DNA from 4 places in the Agrobacterium sp. K11 genome. Region 4 is predicted to be linked to each of the others. Evidence: predicted binding sites of a transcription regulator. Region 4 holds the regulator's gene; each other region holds the start of a gene.
The links. The regulator LexA, encoded in region 4, represses DNA repair genes until DNA is damaged. The targets are predictions, from matches to a motif close to TGTTCNNNNTGTGTTCNG.

Region 1 (7,699 bases), on a different contig from region 4:
GGGTTTCGGGAAACCTTCTTCATGGGCCTCGGGCTGGTGCTGGGCGACATGATCTACCTGACCGGCGTGATCCTCGGCCTCGCCTTCGTGGCGCAGACTTTTCAGGAGGCCTTCATGGTCCTGAAGTTTGCCGGCGCAGCCTATCTTCTCTATATCGCATGGAAGCTCTGGACCGCCGGCCTCTTGCCACAGGACCTGAAGGCGAAAAAAAGCACCAGCATTCCCATGTCGTTTCTGTCCGGCCTGCTGATCACGCTGGGCAATCCAAAAACCATGCTGTTTTATGTGGCGCTGGTGCCGACGCTGATCGACATCCGTATGATCGGCCCATCGGAATATGCGACACTTCTGGCGCTGACCTTCATCGTATTGATGGCCGTTCTCCTGCCTTACATCCTGCTTGCCGCCAAGGCGCGCAACCTCCTGAAACGGCCAAGTGCGTTGACGATCCTCAACCGCACCGCGGCGGGAATTCTGGCGGGAACGGCGACCATGATCGCGATCCGCAGCACCTGAAACGATTTCGTGCATTTGCCTGATTTATCGTGAATTTTTTCCGATAATCAGACGATATTAGGATGAACGTTCGCTGGCCTGACAAGACTATTGCTCCTATTCTGCCGCTGAAATCTTGCGGCCACACATCGTGTGGCCTTCATACAGGAGAGCATCATGCCCGAAGCCAGAAAGCCCGGACGCGGACGCGTCTATTCCTCCATCACCGAAACAATCGGCGATACGCCGATCGTGCGGCTGGACAAGCTGGCGAGGGAAAAGGGCGTGAAGGCCAATCTTCTCGCCAAGCTGGAGTTCTTCAACCCCATCGCCTCCGTGAAAGACCGCATTGGCGTTGCCATGATCGAAGCGCTGGAAGCCCAGGGCAAGATCACCCCCGGCAAAACGACGCTGGTTGAGCCGACCTCCGGCAACACGGGCATTGCGCTAGCCTTTGCCGCCGCCGCCAAGGGTTACAAGCTGATCTTGACCATGCCGGAAACGATGTCGGTCGAACGCCGGAAAATGCTGGCCTTGCTGGGCGCGGAACTGGTGTTGACCGAAGGCCCGAAGGGCATGAAGGGCGCCATCGCCAAGGCGCAGGAACTGGCCGAAACCCTGCCAGACGCGATTATTCCCCAGCAGTTCGAAAACCCCGCAAACCCGGATATTCATCGCAAGACGACAGCGGAAGAAATCTGGAACGACACCGAGGGTGCTGTCGATATTTTTGTTTCGGGCATCGGTACGGGTGGCACTATCACCGGTACGGGCCAGGTGCTGAAATCCCGCAAGCCGGAGGTGAAGGTCATTGCCGTCGAGCCAGCCGACAGCCCGGTTCTTTCCGGTGGCAACCCCGGTCCGCACAAGATCCAGGGCATCGGCGCCGGTTTTGCACCCGCGATCCTCGACACTGGAATCTATGACGAAATCGTCACCGTGACCAATGACGACGCTTTTGAAATCGCCCGTCTGGTGGCGAAGCTGGAAGGCGTACCCGTCGGCATCTCCTCGGGCGCGGCACTCGCAGCGGCGATCAAGGTCGGCGCACGTGAGGAAAATGCCGGCAAGAATATCGTCGTCATCATTCCCTCCTTCGCGGAACGTTACCTTTCGACCGCCCTTTTCGAAGGGCTTGGGCTTTAAGCCGTTCCTCTTCGGTCAGGCCGCAAACGCGCGCCTGACCGCAATGACCGATTGTGCCGCCGGCCATCCGCCAGCGGCACAATTGTTTTAGCCGGTAAAGGGCGAAGGAAGGCCGCTTATGCCGCCGCCGTCAGTCTTTCACCGGCAATGCGGTATGAAATGGCTTCGGCCACATGTATACGTCCGACAGTTTGTTTGCCGTCCAAATCAGCCAATGTGCGGGCTACCTTGAGAATGCGATGATAACCGCGTGCGGAGAACTTCAACTGTTCGGCAGCATCGCGCAGCAACTGCAGCCCGGAAGCATCGGGCTCCGCATATTTTTCGATCAGCGTTGTCGTGCAGCGAGCGTTGGTGCGAATGCCTGAAGAGCCCGCCGCCGCATAACGCTCCTGCTGCGCAAGGCGGGCGCGAGCGACACGGGCGGCCACCACCGAACTCGGTTCGGCAGTCATGGGACGGATGAGGTCAGTGGCGGAGACGGCGGGAACGTCGATGCGAATATCGATGCGATCCATCAGCGGGCCGGAAATGCGGGCCTGATAATCTGTCATGCAACGTGGCCCTCTGGCGCAAGTGAAACCCGGCTCCCCCGCTCTGCCGCACCGGCAGGGGTTCATCGCAGCGACAAGCTGGATTTCCGCCGGATAAGTGACGCGGTGATTGGCACGGGCAACGATGCATTCGCCCGTTTCCAGCGGCTGGCGCAGCGCATCCAGCACCTGAGGCGCAAATTCCGGGAACTCATCGAGGAAAAGAACGCCGTGGTGGGCAAGTGAAGCCTCACCCGGCTTGGCATGCAGCCCTCCGCCGATAAGCGCGGCCATGGTGGCGGAATGGTGTGGCGTGCGAAACGGTCTGCGGTCCGACAGCTTGCCGCCGGACAATTGGCCGGCGATGGAGTGGACCATGGACACTTCCAGCAATTCCGCAGCCTCGAGCGGTGGCAGAATTGAGGGCAAGCGCGCAGCGAGCATGGATTTACCGGAGCCGGGCGGGCCAACCATCAGCAGATTATGGCCACCGGCCGCTGCCACTTCCAACGCGCGCCGGGCCGTCTCCTGCCCCTTGATATCGGCCAGATCCGGCAAATTGACCGGATTGGCGCGGATGGCGGGCATCGGGCGGGAGAGAAGCTGGGTGCCGCGAAAATGGTTGGCAAGCGCAATAAGGCTGCGTGGGGCGAGAATATCGATGCCAGCCCCGGCCCAGGCTGCTTCCGGCCCGCTATCAGCCGGGCAAATCAAACCCTTCCCGAGCGCATTGGCACCGATGGCCGCGGGCAGAGCGCCCGAAACCGTGCCGATGGTGCCATCGAGATTGAGCTCGCCGAGAACCACATATTGCCCGAGCGCTTCCGCCGGGATCGCTCCCAACGCGGCCATGAGACCCAAAGCGATCGGAAGATCGAAATGCGATCCTTCCTTGGGCAAATCCGCAGGCGCAAGATTGACCGTGACTTTTTTTGCCGGCAGCGCCAGACCGGAGGCATGGAGCGCGGCCTGCACCCGCTCCCGGCTTTCCGCCACCGCCTTGTCCGGCAGGCCGACGATCTGGATGCCGACCTTTCCGGGTGCGACCATCACCTGCACCTCGACCGGCACACCCTCTATTCCCTGAAATGCAACCGTATTGACCCGTGCCACCATGGCCTGCCCCCGCAAACCGGCCACAACATCAAAGCATTATGCCCCGATGGCGGCCACTCTCAAGTAACCTGCCACAGAGCAAAGAATAAAACAAGAACATTAAGCGAACAATTTCGCGCGAACGGTGTATTTCAGTTGTATAGAGTTGTGCACGCGGAACAAACGCAGGTGGCGAGGAAATTGCCTCAGAACTCCTGTGCTTCGCGCTTTTTCTCGATCGCATCCCACAACAGGCTCGCCACATCGGCACCGCCGAATTTCTGCACTTCACGAATGCCTGTCGGTGAGGTGACGTTGATTTCCGTGAGGTAATCGCCGATCACATCGATGCCAACGAACAGGAAACCGCGCTCGCGCAGGGCGGGGCCGATGCGGCGGCAGATTTCCTTCTCACGCGCGGTGAGTTCCGTTGGCTCCGGGCGGCCGCCGGCATGCATGTTGGAGCGGGCATCATTTTCCGCCGGCACGCGATTGATCGCGCCCACGGGCTCGCCATCCACCAGAAGGATACGCTTGTCGCCCTTGCGAACATCCGGCAAGTATTCCTGGGCGATATAGGGTTCGCGGAACATCTGACCGAACATTTCCAGCAGCGATGAGAAATTGCGGTCGTCCCGCGCGGAATGGAAGACGCCTGCGCCACCATTGCCATAAAGCGGCTTGAGGATGATATCGCCCATTTCATTGCGGAAGCGGGCAATTTCAGAGACATCCTTGGTGATCAGCGTCTTCGGCATCAGATCGGCGAATTCGGTGACGAAAATCTTTTCCGGCGAGTTGCGGACCCAGGCGGGATCGTTGACAACAAGCGTTTTGGGATGAATGCGCTCGAGCAAATGGGTCGAGGTGATGTAGGCCATGTCGAATGGCGGATCCTGGCGCAGATGAATGACATCCATGGTCGAGAGATCGACCCGCTCCGGCTCCGAGAGCGAAAAATGGTCGCCCTTGATATCGCGCAGTTCCATCTGTTCGACGGTCGCGTAGATTTTGCCATCGCGCATGGAGAGGCGTTCGGGCGTATAGTGAAACAGCCGGTATCCACGTGCCTGCGCCTCAAGGCTCATGGCGAAGGTGGAGTCGCCGGCGATATTGATGCCGGAGACATGATCCATCTGGATCGCGACGTTCTTGATCTTCGCCATGCGCATCTTCCTCTTGCAGCATGCGGACGCTTCGCGGTTCCGCCGTGCCCATTGCCTCGTCTGTTCGCGATTCCCCGCAGGACCGGAAGAGACCCGGAAATGCTTCAGAAAACCATGAAGATGTAGGGCAGCGACCATTCAAACGCAACTGCTGCGAGGGGTGCTTTTTGTGAGTTTTATTGAACCTTCAGAATTCCGCAGGTGGCGCTGCGCAGAGCCCCACCTGACGGAGTGTTTTACCAGTTCAGGCCGCCAGCTTGTAGGAACGACCGGCAAACAGCTTGTTCTTGACCCGGTAGGCCAGAGCCAGCGCCGTGGGGAAAGGGCGGCGCATGAAGGCAACCTTGCGGACATACTCATCCACCCGCCAGGTGGCCCATGTTCCCGCGCGGAAATAAGCGACGTCACCCACCCGCAGGATACTGACTGTGCCGTCTTCCGCCGTCACATGCACCTCACCCTCAAGGATATAGACGGTCTCGTCCCAACCGAAGAACCAGCGGAACTCGCCCGCCGTACAATCCCACATGGCTGTGCTGGACGCGCGGTCTCCGCTTCTGGAATGATCCGCCGCACGCGCCTGAGGATCGCCGGAAATGATCCAGTCGGGGTTGATGGGGGCCGGCTGCAGCCGCAAATCGGTGCAGGACGCGCTAACCACGCCCTCGTCTTTTGTCCGGCGCATAGAGGCCGGCAATATCGGCACTGTGCGGATCGCCATGGTCGCAGCCGCCGCGAACATCATCTTTAAAGGCATATTAGAAAACCCCCGTGAAATATTGGAGATCTTCTATCATCGGGATCGTAACGAAGCGGTTTTGACAATCGGCGCAATTTTAGTCATCGCGCCGATTTCTTATCGTCCACTCAGGCCGTTGCCAGCTGCACGGGCTGCGCCACAGCCTGTTCCGCGTTGCCGGCTATGCGCTTGCCGGTCTCGCTGGAGAAGAAGTGCAGCTTGTCCGGAGATATGGCGACCGACAAGGTAGCCGGAATCTCGACCTCCGGCGAAAACGCCACAGTCAGGTTCTGGTCGCCGATCATACCGTGGATAAGACGCTGCGAGCCGAGTTCCTCGATATACTCGACGCGTAGCGAAAAACCGGGCTCACCTGCCGCCGCCAGGCGGAAATCTTCCGCCCGCATGCCCACAGTAACCGGGCCGGAGGTGGGGGCGAAACCGTTGAGCGCGATCAGCGACGGCCCGACGGCAAGGCTATCCCCATGCAACTCGCCGTTCAGCAGGTTCATGGCGGGAGAGCCGATGAAGCTTGCGACAAAGGTGGAAGCGGGGGTGTGATAGACCTCAAGCGGTGCGCCGATCTGTTCGATGCGGCCGCCGTTCAGCACCACCAGACGGTCTGCCAGCGTCATGGCTTCCAGCTGATCGTGCGTGACGTAGATCGAAGTGGTGCCGAGACGCTTTTGCAGGCGCTTGATCTCGCCGCGCATGGAAACGCGCAGTTTGGCATCAAGGTTGGACAGGGGCTCATCAAACAGGAAGGCCGCCGGTTTGCGCACGATGGCGCGGCCCATGGCGACTCGCTGACGCTGGCCGCCGGAAAGGGCGCGCGGCTTGCGCTCCAGATAGGGTTCGAGCTGGAGCATGCGGGCGGCCTCGGCCACGCGCGCATCGATCTCCGCCTTCGGCGTCTTGCGGTTCTTCAACCCGTATTCCAGGTTCTGGCGCACCGACATATGCGGATAGAGCGCATAGTTCTGGAACACCATGGCGATATCCCGGTCAGCCGGATCTACCTGGTTGACCACCCGGTCACCGATCTTCACCGTGCCTTCGGAAATATCCTCAAGTCCGGCCACCATACGCAGGAGCGTGGACTTGCCGCAGCCGGAGGGACCGACGAGAACAATGAACTCGCCGTCCCTGATGTCGATATCGACGTGATGCACGGCACGCACGCCGCCATGATAATCCTTGCAGACCTGACTGATTTCTATCGCGGCCATTTTCGGTTTCCTTATTTGTCACTTTCGGTCAGGCCCTTGATGAACCAGCGCTGGAAGATCACGACGATCATCACAGGCGGCAGCATGGCCAGAACGGCAAGCGCGAAAGCTTCGTTGTAATCGGGGATTTGCGAACCGACCCAGACTTGCAGGATCGACTTGATGCCGCGCATCAGGGTGAAGAAACTCTCGTCCGTGGTCATCAGCATGGGCCAGAGGTACTGGTTCCAGCCGTAAACGAACATGATGATGAAGATCGCCGCCATCATGGTACGGGAAAGCGGGATGATCACATCAATGAAGAACTTGACCGGGCCCGCACCGTCTATGCGAGCAGCTTCCAGCAATTCTTCAGGAATGGATTTGAAGAACTGCCGGAAATAGAAGGTACCCGTCGCAGACGCCAGAAGCGGCACGATCAGACCGGTGTAGGAGTTCAAGAGGCCGAGTTTGCTCATCACCTCATAGGACGGCATGATGCGTACTTCGAGCGGCAGAAGCAGGGTGGTGAAGATGATCCAGAAGGCAAGCGTTGCAAACCGGAACCGGAAATAGACGATCGCATAGGCTGCCATCATCGACAGGACGATCTTGCCGACGGCAAAACCGATGCCGAGGATCAGCGAGTTGAGCACCATGTTGAGACCGGTGATCTGCCCGGTAAAGCCGCCCTTTTGTGTCAGGACCTTTTCATAGGTCCCGACGAAATTGTCGCCCGGAACGAGTGTCAGGCCGCTGCGGTGGATTTCCGCCGCCGTATGGGTGGACGTCATGAATGCCACGACGACAGGCAATATCAGGAACAGTGCGCCAATGATCAGCACCAGATGGTCGAGGGGTTTTGTCTTGTACATTGTCTTTTCCCTCAATTGTAATGGATGCGTTTTTCGATGAAGCGAAACTGGATGATGGTCAGAACGAAGACGACCAGCATCAGGATGACGGACTGAGCAGAGGAACCGCCGATGTCATTGCCGCGGAAACCGTCGAGAAAGACCTTGTAGACCAGCGTAATCGGATTGTTGGCGGCCTTGTCCTTCACCATCACGTCGATAATGCCGAACGTATCGAACAGCGAATAGGTGATGTTGATGATCAGCAGGAAGAAGGCAGTCGGTGCCAGAAGCGGCATGATGACCGTCCAGAACCGGCGCACGCTCGATCGGCAATCGATGGCGGCAGCCTCGCGCACGGCGACGGATACGCCCTGCAATCCGGACAGGAAGAAGATGAAATTATAAGGGATCTGCTTCCAGACCGCGACGGCAATCATGGCGAAGGCTGTATCGAAGTAGT
Region 2 (7,699 bases), on a different contig from region 4:
GCCACCGGCATGGTGATCGCCGGAATGAGTGTTGCCCGCCAGTCACGCAGGAACAGGTAGAGCACCACAACCACGATCAGCGCGGAAAGACCAAGCGCCAGTTCCACCTCGTGCAACGCGCCTTCGATGAAGACGGCGTCGTCACTGGTCACCACGATGCGCGTACCCTGCGGCAGGTTGGCCGACATGGCCTCGACGGCAGCCTTCACGCCGGTGGAGATATTGAGCGTATTGGACTGCGCCTGCCGGATGACGCCGAGACCCACGCCCTGCACACCATTGGACCGCAGCGAGGTGGATTCGTCATCCGCACCCAGCATCACGGTTGCCACATCGCGCAGGCGGATATTGTCCTTGATCAGAAGGTTGGAAAAATCCTCAGGCTTCGTGAGGCTCGCGGTCGCGCGCACGACGATGTCCTGCGTCGAACTTTTCAGCGATCCCGCCGGCACATCAAGCGCGGCACTGGCCAGCGCGGTGGAAATATCCGTCACCGTCAGACCACGGCTGGCAAGTGCGGCCTGATTGAGATCGACGCGGAAGACTTTTTCCTGATCGCCGTAAAGCTCCACATCCGCCACGCCATCGACGGCGGCAAGGCGGTCGATGACTTCGTCATCCACCAGCTTGGTCAGATCTTCCATGCTGAGCGTGGACGAAGTGACGGCAAGACGCATGATCGGCTGGCTGTCGGAATCCGCCTTGATGATCTGCGGCTCGTCAGCATCATCAGGCAACTGGTTGGTTACGCGGCCAATGGCATCGCGCACATCGTTTGCGGCAACGGCCATATCGACATTGTCGCCGAATTCCATCGTTACGCGGCTGGTGCCGAATTGCGAATTGGAGGAGATGGACTTGACGCCACTGACGCGCGCAACAGCCCCCTCAATGGTCTGCGTCACTTCCTGATCGATGGTTTCGGGCGCCGCACCTTCATAGGTCGTCCTGACGCTGATGGACGGCCGGTCCACATCCGGCAACTCGCGCACCTCAACGCCAACCAGCGCGGCAAGGCCGGCAACCACAAGCAACGTATTGAGAACCGCTGCCAGAATGGGCCGGCGAACGAACAGTGCGGTGAAGGCGAGCTTGGAATCCTGACCCGAAGGCGGCTGAGTCGTCATTGGCTGGCAACCTCCTCGGGCTTCGGCTGGCTTGCGACACGGACGGCACCACCCTCCCGCACCCGCTGCAATCCTTCGGTCACGACCTGATCGCCTTCCGCCAGTTCCGCTTTCACGAGAACGGCATCGGGGTTACGCTGCACGATCTGCACCCGCACCTTGGCCGATTTATTGTCGGTCACGCGCCAGACATAGGAACCTTCGGCATCCCACTGCACGGCCAGCGGATCGACGGAGGCATAGGTCTCTCCGGCAAAACGCATGGTGACGCCGAAGGACATACCGGCCCGAAGCTCATCCTTGTCGTTAGCAAACCGTGCCCGGATGCGGATGGTACGGCTTGCGGCGTCGACACGGTTGTCGACGGCCTCGACCTCACCTTTGAACGTCTCGCCGGGGCGTGAAATCGAGGTGGCCTCTACAGGCATTCCGACGGTAATTGCAGTTACGAACCGTTCCGGCGCCCAGAAATTGACCAGAATTTGAGAACGGTCATCAATGCCGACGATTGTTGATTGCGTGGTGACATTGTCGCCGATATTGGCGGCCACGATCCCGACAACACCCTCAATCGGTGCGACGATGTCGCGGCGCCTGAGGTTCAGCTCGGCGGTGCTCAGTGCAAGCTTGGCGGCTTCCTCGGCAATCTGCGCGTCCAGCACATCAAGGCGGGATACGGATTTCAGGTTACTGTAGGAACTCGATTTTTCGACGGCGCTGCGTAGCGCAACCTGCGCCTTGTCCCGCTCGATCACCTGCTCCTCGTCATCGAGCCGCGCGAGCACCTGCCCCTTTACGACGCGGGCGCCGGATGAAATGCGGATTTCCGAAAGCGTGCCTGATGTCTGCGGCATGACGACGACCGACTGGATGGCCTCGCCACTGCCGATGGCGTTCAGCCTGTCATTGACCGTGCCCTTCTTGACCGGGGCCATCGCCACCAGGGTCGCATTGCCATCGCGGCGTGCGGCGCCGGCATTTTGGCCGGATGACGAACCGGGTGTTCTGGCACCGGATGCGGCAACCTCGACCGCGCCAACAGGTGTTTTGCCGATGCCGATACCCGCGAGCAGATTCCGCGCTTCGGGTGAATAAAACCCCCAAAGACAGAGTCCTGCTCCCGCTACAGCAAGACTGACACCCACCTGTTTCCACACCCGCATACAATTCTCCGATTATCCGCACAGCATAAACCCGCCCCGAAAAGAGCTTTTCGGAACGGTAGAAGTATTCCCGCATGCCCTAACGAAGGCAACGCACAAATCCGTTCCTTACATAATTGTAATTTGTGATGAATTGTCGTCGAAAGCGCACTGACGGCCATTTCTGTCGCAAACATTCGCCAATACGGTAATCTGCAGCTGAAATAGCCATGACCGGAGGAATGCATGAGCACCGTAACGAAAGCCGAAAATGCCGAAGCCAACCCGCGCGTCAAGGCTGTGTTCGACGATATCCGCACAACGCGGAAATCGGATTTCATCAACAATATGTGGCTCTACCTCGCCTTCGACCCCGATCTTCTGGAAAAGACCTGGGCCGAGGTCAAGGCGGTGATGGCCACACCTTCAGCGCTCGATCCGCTGGTGAAGGAAATGCTTTATATCGCCGTTTCCGTCACCAATGGCTGCTCCTACTGCGCCCACTCCCATACCGCGGCTGCAAAAGCCAAGGGCATGACGGGCGAACAGCATGCCGATCTCATGCGGGTCATCGCGCTTGCCGCCAAGACCAACCAACTGGCCGTGGCGCTGCAATTGCCGGTGGACGCGGCTTTTGATGCCGACAGGCGGGCCTGACATGAAAAAACGTCTTGGAATAGGCGTTTTGACGGATGATACCGGAATAAAAGCAGAACACGGTTCTAGCCTTTATATCCCGAATCACTACATTGGGCCGCATGAGCAACAGTTTTGACGATATGCCGTTCTTCGACGAAGAACCTGAGGCGCCTCGCAAGGCGACGAACAATGCCGATGCAGGCAACGCCGGCGGGCTTGGCATTGCCGCGCGCGCCATGGCGGCACGCGATCAGGCCCGGCCCACGCCCGACTATCTTTCCGGCCTCAACCCGGAGCAGCGCGAGGCCGTGGAGACACTGGACGGCGCTGTTCTGGTGCTTGCGGGCGCCGGCACCGGCAAGACCCGCGTTCTGACCACCCGCATCGCCCATATTCTGGCGACCGGACGCGCCTATCCCAGCCAGATTCTGGCCGTGACCTTCACCAACAAGGCCGCCCGCGAGATGAAGGAACGCATTGGCGTTCTGGTCGGCGGCGCGGTTGAGGGCATGCCTTGGCTCGGCACTTTCCACTCCATCGGTGTCAAGCTCTTGCGTCGCCATGCCGAACTCATCGGCCTGAAGTCTGATTTCACCATTCTCGACACCGACGATGTGGTGCGGCTGATCAAACAGCTTATCCAGGCCGAAGGTCTTGATGACAAGCGCTGGCCGGCCAAACAATTCGCCGGAATGATTGACGGCTGGAAGAACAAGGGGCTGACGCCGCCGGATATTCCCGAGGGCGATTCCCGCGCCTTTGCCAATGGCAAGGGCCGCGAACTTTACACGACCTATCAGAACCGGCTGAAAACGCTGAACGCCTGCGATTTCGGCGATCTTCTGCTGCACCCCATCAGCATCTTCCGCCGCAATCCCGATATTCTGAAGGAGTACCACCAGAAATTCCGCTACATTCTGGTGGACGAGTATCAGGACACCAATACGGCGCAATATATGTGGCTCAGGCTTCTTGCCCAGCGCCCCAAAGGCGAGCCGCAAAACGTCTGCTGCGTCGGCGACGACGACCAGTCGATCTATGGCTGGCGCGGCGCCGAAGTGGACAACATCCTGCGCTTCGACAAGGATTTTCCCGGTGCCAAGGTCATCAAGCTGGAGCGCAACTACCGCTCCACCGAGCATATTCTCGGCACCGCCGGCCATCTGATCGCCCATAATGAAGGGCGTCTCGGCAAGACCCTGTTCACCGAGCGCAGCAGCCCCGACGATGAGAAGGTCGTGGTGCATGCCGCCTGGGATTCCGAAGAGGAAGCCCGCGCCGTCGGTGAAGAAATCGAACAGCTTCAGCGCAAGAACCACAAGCTGAACGACATGGCCATTCTCGTTCGCGCCTCCTTCCAGATGCGCGAGTTCGAAGACCGTTTCGTCACGCTTGGCCTCAATTACCGCGTGATCGGCGGTCCGCGCTTCTATGAGCGTCTCGAAATCCGCGATGCCATGGCCTATTTCCGCCTTGTCTGCCAGCCGGCCGACGATCTGGCCTTCGAGCGCATCGTCAACACCCCCAAGCGCGGCCTGGGCGACACGACCATCCGCAATCTGCATGATTACGCCCGCGCCCGCGACATTCCGATGCTGGCGGCAGCGACCGACATCATCGAGACCGACGAGCTGAAACCGAAAGCGCGCAAGGCGCTGTTCGACGTGGTGCAGGATTTCCGCCGCTGGCAGGGGCTTCTGGAAAACACCGAACACACCACGCTTGCCGAGCAGATCCTGGACGAAAGCGGCTATACTGCCATGTGGCAGGCCGACAAGACGGCGGAAGCACCCGGTCGGCTGGAAAACCTGAAGGAACTCATCCGCTCGATGGAGGCCTTCGAGAGCCTGCGCGGTTTCCTCGAGCATGTCGCGCTCGTCATGGATGCCGAGCAGAACGAAAATCTAGATGCCGTCTCCATCATGACGCTGCATTCCGCCAAGGGGCTGGAATTCGACACCGTCTTCCTTCCCGGTTGGGAAGAAGGTCTGTTCCCGCACCAGCGGGCGCTGGACGAAGGCGGCCGCTCCGGTCTGGAGGAAGAACGTCGTCTCGCCTATGTCGGCATCACCCGCGCCAAGAAGCTATGCCATATCTGGTTCGTATCGAACCGGCGTATCCATGGTCTGTGGCAATCCACCCTGCCCTCGCGTTTTCTCGATGAACTGCCGCCAGCGCACGTGGATGTCGCGGCATCCGACAGCAATTACGGTGGTTACGGCGGACGCGGCGGTTATGGCCAGTCCCGTTTCGACAAGGCGGAGCCCTTCGCCAACAACTACTCCACCCCCGGCTGGAAACGTGCCCAGGCCAACAAGTCCGACGCGACCCGCGATAACTGGGGCACACGCTCCGGCCATGCGGTCGAGCGGATTGGTTATGGCGAAAGCGGGCCCCGCGCCCGCACGATCGACGGCGAACTGGTGGCCAAATCGGTTGCCGACACACCGTCGAAATTCGTGGTCGGAGACCGCGTTTTTCATATCAAATTCGGCAATGGCAACATCTCCGCCATCGAGGGTAACAAATTGACCATCGATTTTGACCGCGCCGGACAAAAGCGTGTGCTGGATGGATTTGTGGAAAAGGTTTGATTCGACAACTATGAGTGCATGAACGCGGCTTTTTCCGTAGCCCGCGTCACGCCGTTGCAATAAAGGAGTTGCAACAGGGTGCAGAAACCGGGCGAGGACTGCTTTGCATATTTTACCGAAAAGCGGGCGCAAGCTTGCCGTTTTCCTGATCAATATGGACAGCGCCACCAAGCGCCTCGAGGACATGAACGCACGCCTCGACGCCATCGGGCTGAAGGCAGAGCGGGTCCAGGGCGTCAATGGCCGCGAACTGAATTATCCTATCCCGGAATTCAGCGAGCTTTCCTACATGCTCATGCATGGCCGCCGCACCTCGCCGCCGGAAATCGGCTGCTATCTCAGCCATGTCGCCTGTGCCAACAGGTTCATGGGCAGCGATGCCGATATCGCGCTCATTCTTGAAGACGATGTCGTCTTCGAAAAGGATTTCCTGGAAGCAATCGACGAGGCGATAGTGAACGGGAGCGACTGGGATCTGCTTCGGCTGACCACGGTCAGCAACGGTCGCAAGTTTCCGTTCCGCAAGCTCGTTGGCGGACGCTCACTCGCAATTGCGTTGACGCGGGAAAAGGGTTCGGGCGCATATCTCGTCAACCGCCGCGCCGGCAAATGGATCTCGAAGCTGATCCCCATGCGGCTTGCCTACGATATTGCCTTCGACCTGGAATACCTCGCTGGCCTGAAGGCAGCCTTCATCTACCCACTCTGCGCCACGCAGGATGCGGACGGGGAAAGCCAGATCCAGAACAATCTGCGGATATACCGTCTGCCCCGCTGGCGCTACTTCACCGTACTGCCCTACCGCACTTTTCTGGAAACCAGCCGTTTCCTCATGCGCAGCCTCCGCTTTGGCGTTGCCAAGCTGACCGTTGCGCTGGAGCGCGGCAAGGGCAAGACCGTTCCCACCGGCAATTGACTGCGCTGGCCTACACTTCGCCGGGCGTGAACCCAACCAGATAGACCGCGGCGATCACAGCTGCGAGAGTGAAAATCGAAATGACGAAAATCGTCATCCGGTTCAAGGGTTTGCGCGTCGTTTTCTTCATGGTGGAATAATGCGAAGCGCGCGTACTGGTTCCCTACGGATTGCCAGCTTTTGCGTGCGGTAACCTGTGAGACAGGTAATCCCGCATTTGCTCCATTGCCTCCTCGCGCGTCAAACCACCGGACTGCAATCCTGAGCGCAACCAGAGGCCGTCGATAAGCGAAGTGATCCCGAGCGCGACAGTTGCGCAGTCTTGCCTCGGCACGAGATGCGCCAAAGCCGACAAAAGATTGGAGCGCATCCGCGCATGGATCACCTTCTGAATCCTGGCGAGCTGCGGCTCGCGCGGAACCTCGGCGCAAAGCGACAGCCAGGCGTGGCAGATCGAGGGCTGAAAGAAGCTCTCGTCGAAATTCGCCTCGATAATCGCATCGAGCCGTTCACGCGGACTGACCGCCCGATTGAGGCGCGCCACCACGGCCTCCTTCAGCTTCACATTGGCTTCACGCATCGCGTGCTCGAACAGTTCCTGCTTGTTGGCGAAATAATGCAGCACGATGCCTTTTGAGGCGCCTGCCTGCGCCGCCACCCTTTCAAGCGTGGCACCCGCCATTCCCTCACGCTGAAGAACTTCGAATGCAGCCCGCCTCAGCTCCGCCCGGCGAATATCGCTTATCTTGGTCAGTCGCATCTTTGTCTCCTTGCGTGAGCAATATTGACAAATTTTCCGCGAAGATCAATTATTGTCCCACCGGTCAGTATAATGACCCAATAGACAAAAAAGGTGGAACAATGAAAAAATGGGCAGGTGTTTTTTCGGCCGCGATGGTTTTGACGACCGTCGGCAATTCCGCGCTCGCATCGGATGCTGAAACTTGCAAGGTTGTGCGACTGGCCGAGCCGGGCTGGAACGATCTTGCTTTCACCACCGGCATCGCCATGTCGCTGTTGAAATCACTGGGATATGAGCCGCAAAGCCAGCTACTCGGGATCGACGTCATCTACACGAGCCTGAAGAGCAAGGATCTCGACGTCTTTCTGGGCTATTGGAACCCGGCAATGGTGAACTACTACAAGCCTTACAAGGAAGACGGATCGGTCGAAAAAGTCCGAACCAATCTTGTAGGCGCCAAATACACTTTCGCGGTTCCGACCTATGTCTGGGATGCCGGTGTCAGGGATTTCTCCGACCTGCAAAAATTCGCGGACAAG
Region 3 (7,699 bases), on a different contig from region 4:
GAGATGCCGGCAGATGCATTGAGTCTGGTGACCGCCTTGATCTTTGCGCGGATCTCCAGCGCAATTTCGGTGGCGATCTCCATGCCTTTCAGGTTTTCGGTGACATCGAGATAGGCTTCGTCGAGCGATAGCGGCTCGATCAGAGGGGTATATTCGGCAAATATCTCGCGTATCTGTTGCGACACCTGCCGGTATACCTCGAAGCGTGGCGGTACGAAGATCAGATCCGGGCATTTCCGTTTGGCAGTGACGGACGGCATGGCTGAATGGACGCCGAAGGTTCTCGCCTCGTAACTTGCCGCAGCCACCACGCCTCGTGCGGCCGATCCGCCGACGGCGACCGGCAGGCCGCGAAGTGCGGGGTTGTCGCGTTGCTCCACCGATGCATAAAAGGCATCCATGTCTATATGGATGATCTTTCGAACAGCCGTGTTATCCATCGTTCCAGCCTGTACGATCTTCCCTATTTCCACATCGCCCGCATCCGCGCGCCTACATCGATGCGGATCTGCTGCGCGCTGCGCTCGGAGGCTGCGGCCGAAACCAGGGGCCAGGTGGCGGTTTCAAAGAACTGCAGCAAAGTTGCCGGTATGAAGCGGGTTCTAGCGGCATAGACATGCCGGTCGCCCTGCGCGTTCTGGCCATGGGTGAAGAACCGTTGCGGGGTTATCAGTGACAGACTGTCCTTGGCGCGAGTCATGGCGACATAGAGCAGCCGGCGTTCCTCCTCTACTTCATGCGTGGAGCCGACGCCCAGATCGGAGGGTATGCAGCCATCGACAACGTTCAGGATAAAGACGGAGCGCCATTCCTGGCCTTTTGCCGAATGAATGGTTGAAAGCGTCAGGTAATCCTCATCGAGCAGCGGCACGCCTGCCTGATCGCTGGTGGCATCCGGCGGATCGAGCGTCAGTTCGGTGAGGAAGCGTTCGCGGGAAGGATAGCCGCCGGCAATCTGCTCGAGTTGCAGCAAATCGGCCTTCCGCGTCTCGGCATCCTCATGGATGCGTTCGAGGTGGGGCTCGTACCAGAGCCGCGCCTGCTCGATATCTGATGGCCAGCCGCCGTGCAATTTTCGCATGTTCGCCAGCAACTGCACGAAGGATACCCAGTCATCACCGGTTTTGGGTGGCGGCGGAATTTCGGCTAGGGCGAGCAGAGGTTCAGGATCTGCCGCAATCGTATCGAGAATATTGCCGGCTTTCTTCGGCCCGATACCCGGCAGCATCTGAAGTAGCCTGAAACCGGCGACGCGGTCACGCGGGTTTTGCGCGAACCGCAATACCGCCAGCATGTCCTTTACATGGGCACTGTCGAGAAACTTCAGGCCGCCAAATTTGACGAAGGGAATATTGCGGCGTGTAAGTTCAACTTCAAGCGGCCCGCTGTGACTGGAGGTGCGAAACAGCACGGCCTGTTGCTTCAGCGTCATGCCGGTCTCACGATTGGCCAGCACCTGGTCAATAATGAAGTTCGCCTGCTCGGTTTCGCTTTTTACTGTCACGAGCTTTGGCCGCTCGAGCGACTGTCGTTCGGTCCAGAGGTTTTTCGTGAACCGCTCACGGGCAAGGTCGATGACACCATTGGCGGCAGCCAGTATCGGCTGTGTCGAGCGATAGTTGCGATCAAGGGTGATAATATCGGCAGCCGGGCTGAAAGATGCCGGAAAATCAAGGATATTGCGCACCGTTGCTGCCCGGAACGAATAGATCGACTGGGCATCGTCACCCACCACGGTCAACCCGCGACCGCCCGGCTTCAGTGCCATCAGCACCGCGGCCTGCAGCCGGTTGGTATCCTGATATTCGTCGACCATCACGTGGTCGAAACGATTGCCGATATCGCCTGCAAGGTCGGGATCGCTGACCATCTGGGCCCAGTAGAGCAGAAGATCGTCGTAATCGAGAACGTTCTGGGCCTGCTTGGCCTCGACATAGGCGGCGAATAATTGCTTGAGTTCTTCTTCCCAGCTGGACACCCATGGATAGTGCTGGCGCAGGATTTCTTTCAGCGGCGTTTGTGAATTGACGGCGCGCGAATAGATCGCAAGGCAGGTGCCCTTTGTCGGAAAACGGCTCTCGGTCTTGGAGAAACCCAGTTCGTGTCGGGCAAGGTTCATCAGATCAGCGCTGTCTTCGCGGTCGTGGATCGTGAAATCCACGTCCAGTCCAATCTGTTCCGCATAGATTCGCAAGAGGCGCGCGCCGATCCCGTGAAACGTGCCGGACCAGGCCATCGCATCGGTGAGGGCTCCGGCGTTAGCGCCGATGACCTGCTTGCAGATACGCTCGACACGACGCGACATTTCAGAGGCGGCACGCCGTGAAAACGTCATCAGCAGGATGCGGCGAGGATCGGCGCCATTGACGATCAGATGCGCCACCCGGTGCGCCAGCGTATTGGTCTTGCCGGAACCGGCACCGGCGATAATCAGCAAAGGTCCCGCCGTGTGTCCGCCTGAAGGCCCAACGCCATGTTCCACGGCCTTGCGTTGCTGCTCGTTCAGTTTGTCCAGATAGGCAACCGCCATGCCTGCATCCTTGATATTTGCCTATCCGCACGACGACGGCATTTTTCAAAAGCACTCTTGTTGCAATGATTAGCAAAAACTCAAACAGCAGGCCAGAACAAATAATGAACGCATGTCTCTTTCCTCCACACTGCGGTGGACAAACCTGGTTGATCGATATTCGCAGCCTCAATCGGGTTCCGCATGGCGTGTTGACCGGCATGCTTTTCAAACCACTGAACCAACCCGACGGCTGATGAGTTCACCAGTCGCGTCTTGGAAGACGTGTTTGTTGGGAGGACAAAAGCATGAAGCATCTGAAACTATGCCTGATCGCTGTTGCGGCACTGGCCACATCGACATTTGCCTTTGCCGAGCAGAAGGCCATGAGGTCTGACGCCACGATCGCGTCGGATATCAATTATCTGCTTTATACGCCCAAAGACTATGCCGGTTCGGACAAAACCTATCCTCTCGTGGTCTGGCTGCATGGCGGCGATCAGGGCGGGAGCGACGTCGAAAAGCTGCGCCGCAGCGGTCTGCCAAAATTGATCGAAGGGGGCCGTGATTTTCCTTTCATGGTGTTTTCGCCACAAAATCCGAATGAGGAACTGCTTTATCCGATCGAGCGCGTCGAAAGCGTCCTGGCTTCCGTTGTGGCGGATCATCGGGTGGACCGCAGCCGTATCTACCTGATTGGATATAGCCGGGGAGGGTTCGGCGCCTGGTCAATGGCCGAGCAGTTTCCACAAACTTTTGCTGCAGTCGTCCCAATTGCCGGTGGCGGCATCCGCCATTACCTCAACCGCACCAATGAAAAGACAGCATTCTGGGCCTTTCACGGCTCAAGGGACGAGGTGATTCCTTTGTCCGATACTGTTGTGCTTGTTCAGCGTCTCCAGGAACTGAAACGCAATGTGCGGCTGACGGTTTTTGAAGATACGAACCATGAAGAGGTGGAGGCAAAAGTGCTCGGCGATGAGGCGATGTGGACCTGGCTTCTCCAGCAAAAGCTTGCAGACGCAAAGACGCCTTCGGCACCCTGAACCCCCAGCGGGCACCGTTTTACCGCTGGTATGGAAGCCCACAACCCAGCGCGGCCGTCATAAGTCCGGGCTGGCCGCCTCATAAGCCTTCGTCAAAACATCTCTCCGCAAGCGTGTCTTTCGCCTCTTGACACAGAGTAGGGAAGTCGTGCTAATACGCATTAACAGATAATACGTATTAGCAGTCAACGAGTGTCGGGGAGGGCATTGCGTGACCAGCCATAAACGGCTTACTCAGAACGATATTGCGAAGCTTGCCGGCGTCAGTCAGGCAACAGTATCGCTTGTTCTGAACGGCGCGCCGACCGCGATTGCGCGTATCCCGGCTGAAACACGCGAACGCGTACAGGCGGTCATTCGCAAGACGGGTTATGTCGCGGACCCGATCGCGCGCCGCATGGCCAAGGGGCTTAATCGCATCCTCGGCGTCTTCACCTACGAGCCTGCCTTTCCAAGCGCACAGGCGGACTTCTTCACGCCGTTCTTGTTGGGTATCGAGGAAGAGGCGCAGCAGCAGGCGTACGATCTTTTGCTGCTGACCAGTGCCGGCGTCGGCAACAACCGCAAGATTTTTTCCGAGGGCAACAGGCTCCGGATCGCCGATGGCTGCCTGGTCCTGGGCCGTGAATTCGACCGCAAGGAGCTTACCCGGCTGGTCTCGGAAGATTATCCATTCGTGGCGATCGGCCGACGCGACGATGCTGGCGGGCCCGTGCCCTATGTTGGCGGCGACTATGCCGCGGGCACACGGCAGCTTGTTGAAGATGCCATGATGCTCGGGCATTCCAAACTCGCCTATATCGGCCCTGCGGGTCCGGCGGAATCGATTGCCGACCGCTGGCGGGGTTTCAGTGATGCGCTCGGCACGGCGGCGACACTTGCCTTGCACATAAAAGCGGTAAACCGGCCTGCCGAAAAGATCCTCGACGCGATCATCGAAAGCGGCGCGACGGTGGCATTTTTTATAGAATTGGCGGATGCGGTGCGCGTCGAGACTTTGGCACGGGAGCGCGGAATTGGGGTGCCCGACGTGTTTTCGATGGTCGTGCTTGGCAGCCATATTCGTGCCGGCCGCAGCCCGGTGCGTTTCACATCCTATGAAATTCCCCGTGAAGAGATGGGCCGGCAGGCGACTTCAATGCTGGTGAACCGCATCGAGACCGGCAGCCCGGGAAGTCAAATTCTGCTCAAGTGCCAACCCGTCAAGGGTGAAACATTGGGGCCGGCTCCAGTGGCCTCCCCAGATAAGTCCCCAGTCAACAAAACGGATGAGACGACGTGAAAGAGATGCAAGCAGACATTCTTGTGGTCGGTGGTGGCCTAGGCGGCGTGGCGGCGGCCCTCGGTGCCGCACGCGCCGGAAAGCGCGTGATCATGACCGAGGAATATGACTGGATCGGCGGTCAGCTGACCAGCCAGGCCGTGCCATCGGACGAACATAGCTGGGTCGAGCAGTTCGGTATCACCCGCTCTTATCGCGCACTACGCAACGGCGTGCGCCAATATTACCGCGACCATTATCCTTTGACGGAAGGCGCCCGCTCCTGGAGTGACCTCAATCCGGGTGGCGGCTGGGTCAGCCGCATCTGCGCCGAGCCGCGCGTCAGCCTTGCGGTGATGGAAAGCATGCTTATGCCCTATATCGGTGCCGACCGGCTGACGGTGCTCAAGCCCTATCGGCCGGTTGCTGCTGATGTGGACGGCGATAGGGTCCGCGCGATCACCGTGCGGCATCGCGACAGCGGAGCGGAGATCGTCATTTCCGCCGACTACATTCTTGATGCCACCGAGCTTGGCGATCTGTTGCCGATGACGGGCACGGAATATGCCAAGGGGTTCGAGGCGCAATCGGACACGGGTGAGCCCAGTGCGCCGGCCAGCGCCCAGCCTGATAATGTGCAGGCGGTGTCGATCTGCTTTGCAATCGATCATGTCGACGGCGATCAGACGATCGACAAGCCCGATAATTACGACTACTGGCGCAAGTACCAGCCGCATTTCTGGGGTGGGCCGATGCTCGGTTTCACCGCGCCGCATCCGCGCACGCTGGAACACACGACCCGCTCCTTCACGCCCAATCCGGACGACGATCCGTTGCTGGTCGATGCCGACCAGCGCAAGGGCGGTGGCGATGAAAACCTCTGGATTTTCCGTCGCATCGCGGCACGCAAGAACTTTGCGCCAGGTTTTTATAAATCCGACATCTGCCTCGTGAACTGGCCGATGATCGACTATATGGACGGCACCATCATCGATGTGTCGGAAGAAGAAAAGACGCGGCATCTGAAAGCGGCGGCCGAACTTTCCTATTCGGTGTTTTACTGGTTGCAGACCGAAGCGCCGCGCCTTGATGGCGGACAGGGTTTTCGCGGCCTGCGTCTCAGAGGCGATATTACCGGCACCGAACACGGCCTTGCCATGGCGCCCTATATCCGGGAAAGCCGCCGCATCAAGCCGGTCACGCGCATCGTCGAACAGGATCTTTCCTACACGGTTCGCGGTGACAGGGGGGCTGTCCGCTATCGCGACAGCATCGGCATCGGCATGTACCGCATCGATCTGCACCCATCGACCGGTGGCGACAACTATATCGATGTGCCTTCCTGCCCGTTCGAGATTCCGCTTGGCGCACTCATACCCGAGCGCGTGAAGAACCTTATTCCGGCGGGCAAGAACATCGGCACGACGCATATCACCAATGGCTGCTACCGCCTGCATCCAGTCGAATGGAATATCGGCGAAGTGGCTGGAATGCTGGCGGCCTATTGCCTGGAAAAAGGTCTCACACCGCATCAGGTGCAGGAAGACGATGACCATCTTCATGCCTTCCAGACGGCGCTGACCCGCGAAGGCATCGAAATACGCTGGCCGGATATCGCGGCCTATTAGGACGGCGGACTGTCGTTCGATCGAACCCATCTTTGGAGGAGGACTGGGAATGAATAGTCATTGGAAAATGCAAACCACGGCCTGCGCGCTGGCCCTTATCGGCTCGTTTGCTCTGGCAGGGGCAGCGGCGGCACAGGATGCGGTCAAGCTGCGCATGACGATCTGGAGTGCCAACGAGGCGCATCTAAAGCTGTTCAACGACATCGCAGCCGGCTTCAAAAAGGACCATCCGAATGTCAGCGTGACCTATGAGTCCCTGCCTTTCGACACCTATACCACTGCGTTGACGACCCAGATTGCGGGCGGCAACGCCCCTGACATGGCCTGGATTTTCGAGACCTCGGCCTATGATTTCGTCAAATCAGGAGCGCTTTATCCGCTCACCGACACGCTGAAGGCCGCACAGGGTTACAATCTCGACGAAGTCAGCGCCGGGGCCATGGAACGCTGGTCGCAGGACGGAAAGCTCTTCGCCTATCCGTTCTCGACCTCGCCCTTTGCAGTCTTCGTCAACAATGATCTCATCAAGGCCGCAGGTGCAAAGACGCCGGCGGAGATGATCGCTGCCGGCGAATGGACCTGGGAAAACGCCATCGCGACCGCCTCGGCGGTCTCGAAATCCGGCAAGGGCGGGCTTGTCGTCCGCGACTTCAATTACCAGAGCTGGCAATATCTGACCTCCGTGTGGAACGGTTGGGGCGCATCGCCCTGGAGCGCGGATGGCGCAACCTGCACCATGTCGGAAAAGCCGATGGCGGATGCGGTGTCGTTCATCCATGACGCCATCTTCAGCAAGAAGGCCATGCCCGGCCCCGGCGAGACGGTCGATTTCTTTGCCGGTAATGCCGCGATGACCATTACCCAGATCAGCCGGGCCTCGCTTTTGCCGAAGGACAAGCCTTTCGGCTGGGACCTCGTGCCGCTGCCAAAGGGACCTGCCGGTGAATACGCGCTGATCGGACAGGCCGGCATCGGCGTCATGCAGTCCGGCAAGAATGCGCAGACGGCGGCCGAATTCGTTGCTTACATGACCAATCCGGAAAATTCGGCAAAGCTCAGCCAGTTCTTCCCCTCGGCGCGCAAGTCGCTGTTGAATGCGGAGGTGTTGAAAAAAACCAATCCGCTGCTCAGCCAGGAACAGATCGAAAAGGTCGTCATATCAGGCATCGCCACGGGCAAGGTCATGCCCGGCCACACCGGCTTTGCCCAGATACAGCAGATCGTGCGCTCAAACCTCGATGCGGTATGGCGGCCG
Region 4 (7,699 bases):
GACACGCCGAGGATGGCGTTGGCGCCGATGCGCGACTTGTTCGGCGTGCCGTCGAGCGCGATCATCATCTGGTCGATCTGGATCTGGTTTTCAGCGTCGAAACCGCCAATCGCGTCGAAGATTTCCGTATTGACGGCTTCGACCGCCTTTTCCACGCCCTTGCCGAGATAACGCTTGCCGCCATCGCGCAGCTCAACCGCCTCATGCGCGCCGGTGGAGGCGCCGGAGGGAACGGCGGCACGGCCCATGGAGCCGTCTTCGAGATAAACGTCGACTTCAACGGTCGGATTGCCGCGGCTGTCGAGAATTTCGCGCGCGATGATATCGGTAATGGCAGTCATGGTCTCTCCCTTGGGAATGGAACAGATATTTTCCGTCGCCTGTCTTAGACGATGGCGAAGAAATTACAATGACGGCGGACGGCGGAAACAGCCCGCCCGCCATTAAAATCGATTGGCACAAAAGTGCCCGCTGTAACGGTCAGCCGATCAGGCTTTCGTAATCGCGTCGAAAGCCAGAAGCTTTTCGAGCAGTTTCGGCATGTCCTTCAGGTGGACCATGTTAGGGCCGTCTGACGGCGCATTGTCCGGATCCTCATGGGTCTCGATGAAGAGACCAGCCACGCCAACCGCAACGGCCGCACGCGCCAAAGTCTCGACGAATTCGCGCTGTCCGCCGGTGGAACCGCCCTGCCCGCCCGGCTGCTGCACCGAATGGGTGGCGTCAAACACGACCGGAGCGCCGAGCGAAGCCATGATCGGCAACGAGCGCATGTCGGAAACCAGCGTGTTGTAACCGAAGGACGCGCCGCGCTCGCACAACATCACATTCGGATTGCCGCTCTCATTGAGCTTGGCAAGCACGTTCTTCATGTCCCAGGGCGCCAGAAACTGGCCCTTCTTGACGTTGATGACGCGGCCGGTTTTGGCGGCAGCGACGAGAAGATCGGTCTGGCGGCTAAGGAACGCCGGGATTTGCAGCACATCCACCACCTCGGAAACGATGGCGCATTGATCTTCCGTGTGGATGTCGGTCAGAACAGGAAAACCGAATTCCTTCTTGAGATCGGCAAAAACCTGCATCGCGTTATCCAGGCCGATGCCGCGTTTTCCGGAAAGCGAAGTGCGGTTCGCCTTGTCGAAAGAGGACTTGTAGACAAGCCCTATTCCCAGCTTGTCGCAAAGCTCCTTCAGGACGCCAGCGATCATGAAGGCATGTTCGCGGCTTTCCATCTGGCAGGGGCCGGCAATCAGCGAAAACCGCTCGGTATTCGAGAAGGAAACCTTGCTGGCGCCGTCGCCGGCGGTGACTTTAAGATTGTTCGTAACGCTCATCATTTTTCCTCGAAGGCGAAGGCAACACCCTGACCGGGTGCTGCGGGCACCACCAGACGGCCGTCCGCTTTTGCGCAGGACACGCCATTAGCAGCAAGCACCGCCTCTGTCACGGCAAGATCGTGTGACGAAAAGACGATGCCCGCGCCGCGCAATCCGCCTTCGTTGCCATCCTGAGCATTCAGGGCCTGCCCGCTGAAAGCCGGTTTTCCGGTCAATCTGATGCTGGCATTGCCGGTCGCGAAAACCATATCACCGCCCGGAGACCATTTGCCTTCACAGCCAAACACCGTCTCGATCAGGCCCGCCACCTTCATATCGCCGCCGGTAAACAGGACGATTTCACTGAGGCCGGTGACACCATTGGCGTGGCGCTCCAGCATGGTGCGATCGCCCGGAAGGGCTTGAACCCGTTGACAACTGAACAAAAAGAAATCCGCGGCCGCCCCGCTTGCAGCAAAAGCAAGCCGGAACGCCGCCTCGCCTTGCGAGCCATCCGGCATCCGAACAGGCCGCGAAAACTCGAAAACATCGCCCGCCGAAAGGCCGGCTGCCCGAAACCGCTCATGGTCAACCAAGGCGTCTTCAGTCCTGGCGACAAGAGCCGAAAAACCCTCCTGCCCGTCCCGTTGCCGGAAGGCCACATCCCTGCCAGTGAAAACATCACCCCTCTCTATTGACGCATTATATTTAGCCGGATCAGTAATTGCGAGCGGCTCCAGATAGGTGCCATCGGCGAAAAATACGCAGGCATTTTGGGTGCCGAAAGGATGCAGAGCCTCCGGCGCAACCGTAAAGCCAAGACTGACGAGGCGCTTCACGGCGACGCCTATGACTTCCACGGGCAAAACGAGATGGTCAACGCTATAGGGTTTCGTCATGAAAATGTATCCTGCTGGCCTTCCGCCCGGAGCATGCCGGGACGGTTTCGACCGCACAAAAGCACAATTGCGTGCTATGAGGCAAATCATCACAGCAACAGATGGCACCTTCACGAAATTTTAGGGGATTGCAGAACACATATGGAACATATAGTGTTCGTTCTGTATTTGTTTCGCGACTTCCACTACGATTCTAAAGGGTGTTTTCCTCATGCTCACGCGCAAACAGCAGGAATTGCTTCTCTTCATTCATGAACGAATGAAAGAGTCCGGCGTGCCGCCCTCCTTCGATGAAATGAAGGACGCACTCGATCTTGCTTCGAAATCCGGCATCCACCGCCTGATAACCGCTCTCGAAGAGCGAGGATTCATTCGTCGGCTACCGAATAGAGCTCGGGCGCTGGAAGTCATCAAGCTGCCCGAGGCTTATACGCCGGGTGCAAGGCCGCAGCGCGGCTTTTCGCCGAGCGTTATCGAAGGCAGCCTTGGCAAGCCCAAGACGCCGGAACCGGCCCCTGCCCCCAAGACGCCGGCCAATGATCTGGGCGGGGCTGTCACCGTGCCGGTCATGGGCCGCATCGCTGCGGGCGTGCCGATTTCCGCCATCCAGAACAACACCCATGATGTGGCCGTGCCAGTAGACATGCTTGGCACGGGCGAACATTACGCTCTTGAGGTCAAGGGTGATTCGATGATCGAGGCCGGCATTTTCGACGGCGACACAGTCATCATCCGCAACGGCAACACCGCCAATCCCGGGGACATCGTTGTGGCTCTGGTGGATGACGAGGAAGCCACGCTGAAGCGCTTCCGCCGCAAGGGAGCCTCCATTGCGCTCGAGGCGGCAAACCCAGCCTATGAGACCCGTATCTTCGGGCCCGACCGGGTGAAAATTCAGGGCAAGCTGGTGGGGCTGATCCGCCGCTACCATTGATCTTATCGAACCGAACGTATTCACTTTACAATAGGCGTCATCGTGAAGATGGCGCCTATATTGGGTTTGGCTGTTTCCAAACGTGGCGTGCTTTTGCGGGTGCACGAGGATATGCGCCATTCAGCCTATGCGCGTTGCCCTTTCTAAACTGAGTTCCTACTCCATAAAGATGCTTCGGTTTCGCTACAGGCGTGGTGGCGAATGGGCTGTTCGCTATAATTGTCGAAGCGATCCCATCCGCTGTTTTTTAGCGACGTTGTTCTGTCGTGTTGCGCAGTCAGTTTTAGTGGTCACCAAAGGGTGACTTATCGCAAGTCGCGCTCTCAGCGACCCCACATCACCATTCATCAACGGCGTTTATGGGAGCCATGGATAATTTTCGATATTCCGTGAACGCTTGGCAGGTGTAGAAATACGCGTCATATCCGGGAGATACGCCATGTACGATCTTTATATAGCCAACAAGAACTATTCTTCATGGTCGCTGCGGCCGTGGGTATTGATGCGCACGCTCGGTATCGCCTTTGATGAAAAGCTCATTCCGTTCGGCGAAGGCGTCTCCTTCTCCTCCTTTTCGCCGACGGGCAAGGTGCCCTGCCTGGTCGACGAGGGTATGACGGTTTGGGAAACGCTTTCGATCGTCGAATATCTTGCCGAAAGACACCAGGGTGTCTGGGCAAGCGACAAGCATGCGAGGGCCTGGTCGCGTTCGGCCGCAAGTGAGATGCATGCCGGCTTTTCCTCGCTGCGCAATCTCTATCCCATGTCGGTGGGCATTCGGGTCAAACCCAGGGGCGGCGATGCCGGGCTTAAAGCCGATATAAAGCGGATCGATGCGTTGTGGAGCGAGGGTCTCACAAAATTCGGCGGGCCATATCTCGCCGGTCAAAAGTTCACGGCGGTCGATGCTTTCTTCTGCCCGGTTGCATTCCGTTTCCAGACCTATGGCAGCGCGGATCTTTCGCCAGCAGCGAAAGCCTATTGCGACCGGCTGCTCGCCCTGCCTGCCATGCAAGAATGGTACGAGGCCGGTTTGAAGGAGAGCTGGCGCGACGCTGGTCATGAAGAGGAAGTTGGCGAGATCGGCGAATTGACTGAAGATTTGCGCGCCAAGGCCCGATGATCCATGCTGGCGGCTGTCATTGCGACGCCGCCAGCAGCCGGATGATGGGCTGCGGCAGATCACGGTCGAAACGTCCGCTTTTCCAGTCGTAATAACGGTGCTGGCTCCAGGGCCTGTCCGTTCCGGCGATTGCGGCGCGCAGCCCGCTCGCCACACCCTCCTCCCTCTTGTTAGCAAAATCTATTTCCACAGAACCGAGACGCCGCAAGATGTCACGGCTGAGCAGGAGTGCACCCGAGCGGCACTGCGAAAAAGAGGTTCTGCGGGAAACAACGACGATATCGGCAATATCGCAGGCTTTTCCGGCGAAGCGGCCATCGTCCAGAACGACGATCCACTCTCCGCTTGCGGCGCTCGCTACGCACCATATGTCTTTCCTGCAGGTGAAGACGCCAACTTTGGCGTCTTTGAGCGCCGCCGTCATCTCGCGTACCACCACAGCCATGTCTTCGGGCGACAGTTTCGATCTCGAGTCAGAACCAGCAGTATTTGCCATGCTCTCACCATTTATAAAATCTGGCGGCACGGTTTTTTCCGGCAGCAGCAGCGCCCTTTGCCACTGGCCGTAAACGAAGCCCTGCGGACGGGCTTTTGTGGTTGAGACCTTGCCTTCCTCCACGAGTGCCACCAATTCGCCGTCCTCGTGAATCAATAGATCCGGCAGATCACGATAGGCCGTAACTGCCGACACGCCGAAGGCGAAGAGCAGAAACGGGATGCCAAGAAGCGCAAGCCGGCTGCGCAGCAATGTCAGCAGCAGGAAACCCACCGAAGCCAAACCGATAAACCAGCCATGCGGACGCCCAGTCGCTGCGCTGCCGCCCCAGGAGGCCACCTCGTTTGCAACCTCGATGACGAGTGCCATGCCATAACCCATGATCTTCAGGAACGGCGCATCGAGCCCGAAGGGCATCAGCAGCATGGCGAGAAGAGCGAATGGCATGACGATCAGCGACATGAGCGGCATTGCAGCCAGATTGGCGAACAGTCCATAGGTGGTGACACGGTGAAAATGTTCGGCCGAATAGATCGCCGTAGAAAGGCCCCCGATCAACGACGTCGTGATAACGCCGCCAATGACCGCGCCCATCATTTCCGCCACCTTCAGCCATGCGGGCTTGCGCCCGATGAACAGCCGTTCGCGGTCCGTGCGCCAACGGCTCCAGAAGGCATAGGCGGACACAAGCGCTATGGTGGCCGCAAATGACATCTGAAAACTCGGACCCATGATTTCCGAGGGCGAGAAAGCCAGAATGATCAGGGCGGAAATGGCAACGTTTCTGAGGCTGAGTGATGGTTGATCGAAAAGGACAGCAATCAGCATCACAGACATCATCAGCCAAGCACGCTCGGCGGAAACGGCAAAACCGGAAATCAGATAATAGGCAAGCGTCATCAGCAGTGCCGCGAAAGCCGCGATCTTCTTGACCGGCCAGCGCTGCGCAAAGGCGGGAAACAAGCTGAAAGCCAGTCTCAGGCCAACAAAGAATATGCCGGAGGCCAGTGCCATGTTGAGCCCGGATATGGCAACGATATGGGCAAGGCCGGAGAGCCGCAACGCCTCCATCGTCTCCGCCGATATAGCCTGTCTCTCATCGGTGATGATGGAGGCGGCGAAGGCTCCGGCATCACCGCCGATGGTGGTGCGGATGCGTTCGGCAATTGCGCTGCGAAGGCCGTAAAGCCGCATATCGGCCCATTCCAACCAACCCTTGTCAGGCCTTGCGTCACCAACGGGTGATACAAGCGCATCCGGTGATTTATAAAAGAAACCGGTCGCGCCTATGCCTCTGAAATAGGACGTGAAGGCGAAGTCGTTCAGTCCCGGCAAGGCCGGGCCGGACGGCGGCGAGAGGCGGACCTTGCCGCGAAGGGTTGCTCCGAGTGCGATCGGCTCGCCTCCGCCACGCGAAAGCACCGATATCCTCTGCGGCGGACGCGACAATGTCGGGTCCGCTGTTGCGGTCAGATCGACGACATATCGCCAGTAGCCGCGTGCATCGACCTCCCGGCGCACCACAGTGCCGGTGATGGTGGTGGTCACGGGGGTATCCAGCACCACGGTCCCTGCCCGTCGGGTTTCGAAATCGGCCAGGAGCATGCCGAGCAATAGAAAAGCGAAAGGGCCGCAAACCGCCGCCGCAATGCCAGCTTTATATCTCACAAAGAGCGCCAGAACGGCGACAAATAGAAATGTGGCAATCAAAATGACCGGGGAAGGCGTGGCATCTAGAGAAAACCAGAGTACCGCGCCGCAGCCGATGAAAACGGGAATGAAAAGAAAATAGTGGCCGAATGCGCGCTCCTCGGCCAGGCACGTGGCGATTTTTTCGGCCACGGTAGTGTTGCGGTTAATCTCGGGAATAATGGCGGGAGTGTCATATGTTGTCGCATCACTGCTTCGGCGGAGAGGAAACAGAATTTCCCGCGTGCCGGGCATGTCTCCCTGCATCGTTTTAGCATATACGAAATGCTGTTTTTCCCCTTGACCGAGCAATCCCCACCGCCCCTTGCCGCACCAAAAACAGGTTTGCAGACCAGCGCTGGGGATTGCAATCCTTTACTTTAACGATGCGTTGACCGAGATTGAATTGCTGCTGCCGGGAAAGCCTGAAGCAACGCGATTGCGTTTGCCGCAATGCACAATTTGACCTTTGGATAGCTTGGCATCCGCGCAAGGATCATATAGCTAATCGGTAGACGCTTAACCGCGGGGCGTATCTCAACGCCCCCACCCGCATGTTTTCGGAGGATCAGTATGACGGAAAAAAGCGCTACAGTGACACTTGGCGAAAAACAGGTCGAACTCCCGGTTAGGGAAGGCACGATTGGACCAAGCGTCGTCGATATCGCCACGCTGTACAAGCACACGGGCTCCTTCACCTACGACCCCGGCTTCACCTCGACAGCCTCCTGCGAATCCAAGATCACCTATATCGATGGTGACGAAGGCGTTCTTCTGCACCGCGGCTTCCCGATCGAGCAGCTTGCCGAACAGGGCGACTTCCTGGAAACCTGCTATCTGCTGCTTTACGGCGAATTGCCGACGGCTGCGCAGAAGAAGGACTTCGACACCCGCGTAACGCGCCACACCATGGTGCACGAGCAGATGAGCCGCTTTTTCACCGGCTACCGTCGCGACGCACATCCGATGGCTGTCATGTGCGGCACGGTCGGCGCGCTCTCGGCCTTCTATCACGACTCGACGGACATTACGGATCCGCACCAGCGCATGGTCGCTTCGCTGCGGATGATCGCGAAAATGCCGACGATCGCCGCCATGGCCTACAAGTACCATATCGGCCAGCCCTTCGTTTACCCGAAGAACGACCTCGATTACGCTTCCAACTTCCTGCACATGTGCTTTGCCGTGCCTTGCGAAGAGTACAAGGTCGATCCGGTTCTGGCTCGCGCCATGGACCGCATC

Region 1: the regulator LexA is predicted to act here: its motif matches at 3,383-3,400, upstream of AC5SEO_RS08445 (YifB family Mg chelatase-like AAA ATPase).
Region 2: the regulator LexA is predicted to act here: its motif matches at 2,969-2,986, upstream of AC5SEO_RS10390 (ATP-dependent helicase).
Region 3: the regulator LexA is predicted to act here: its motif matches at 2,624-2,641, upstream of AC5SEO_RS22705 (ATP-dependent helicase).

What each region holds. Positions count from the first base shown of each region.
Region 1 covers NZ_JCAHRB010000003.1:670,813-678,511, forward strand. The annotation lists gene AC5SEO_RS08435 (LysE family translocator) at 1-516, shown strand, start outside; gene cysK (cysteine synthase A) at 673-1,641, shown strand; gene AC5SEO_RS08445 (YifB family Mg chelatase-like AAA ATPase) at 1,758-3,290, opposite strand; gene gshB (glutathione synthase) at 3,476-4,435, opposite strand; gene AC5SEO_RS08455 (cupin domain-containing protein) at 4,680-5,192, opposite strand; gene AC5SEO_RS08460 (sn-glycerol-3-phosphate import ATP-binding protein UgpC) at 5,303-6,403, opposite strand; gene ugpE (sn-glycerol-3-phosphate ABC transporter permease UgpE) at 6,415-7,257, opposite strand; gene AC5SEO_RS08470 (ABC transporter permease) at 7,269-7,699, opposite strand, start outside.
Region 2 covers NZ_JCAHRB010000004.1:135,669-143,367, forward strand. The annotation lists gene AC5SEO_RS10375 (efflux RND transporter permease subunit) at 1-1,127, opposite strand, end outside; gene AC5SEO_RS10380 (efflux RND transporter periplasmic adaptor subunit) at 1,124-2,290, opposite strand; gene AC5SEO_RS10385 (carboxymuconolactone decarboxylase family protein) at 2,516-2,926, shown strand; gene AC5SEO_RS10390 (ATP-dependent helicase) at 3,028-5,502, shown strand; gene AC5SEO_RS10395 (glycosyltransferase family 25 protein) at 5,606-6,418, shown strand; gene betI (choline-binding transcriptional repressor BetI) at 6,582-7,178, opposite strand; gene choX (choline ABC transporter substrate-binding protein) at 7,280-7,699, shown strand, end outside.
Region 3 covers NZ_JCAHRB010000013.1:15,144-22,842, forward strand. The annotation lists gene dinB (DNA polymerase IV) at 1-440, opposite strand, end outside; gene AC5SEO_RS22705 (ATP-dependent helicase) at 464-2,530, opposite strand; gene AC5SEO_RS22710 (carboxylesterase family protein) at 2,818-3,555, shown strand; gene AC5SEO_RS22715 (LacI family DNA-binding transcriptional regulator) at 3,767-4,837, shown strand; gene AC5SEO_RS22720 (FAD-dependent oxidoreductase) at 4,843-6,444, shown strand; gene AC5SEO_RS22725 (ABC transporter substrate-binding protein) at 6,494-7,699, shown strand, end outside.
Region 4 covers NZ_JCAHRB010000005.1:57,156-64,854, forward strand. The annotation lists gene eno (phosphopyruvate hydratase) at 1-341, opposite strand, end outside; gene kdsA (3-deoxy-8-phosphooctulonate synthase) at 489-1,334, opposite strand; gene AC5SEO_RS13150 (VOC family protein) at 1,334-2,215, opposite strand; gene lexA (transcriptional repressor LexA) at 2,427-3,149, shown strand; gene AC5SEO_RS13160 (glutathione S-transferase family protein) at 3,589-4,272, shown strand; gene AC5SEO_RS13165 (ComEC/Rec2 family competence protein) at 4,289-6,724, opposite strand; gene gltA (citrate synthase) at 7,031-7,699, shown strand, end outside.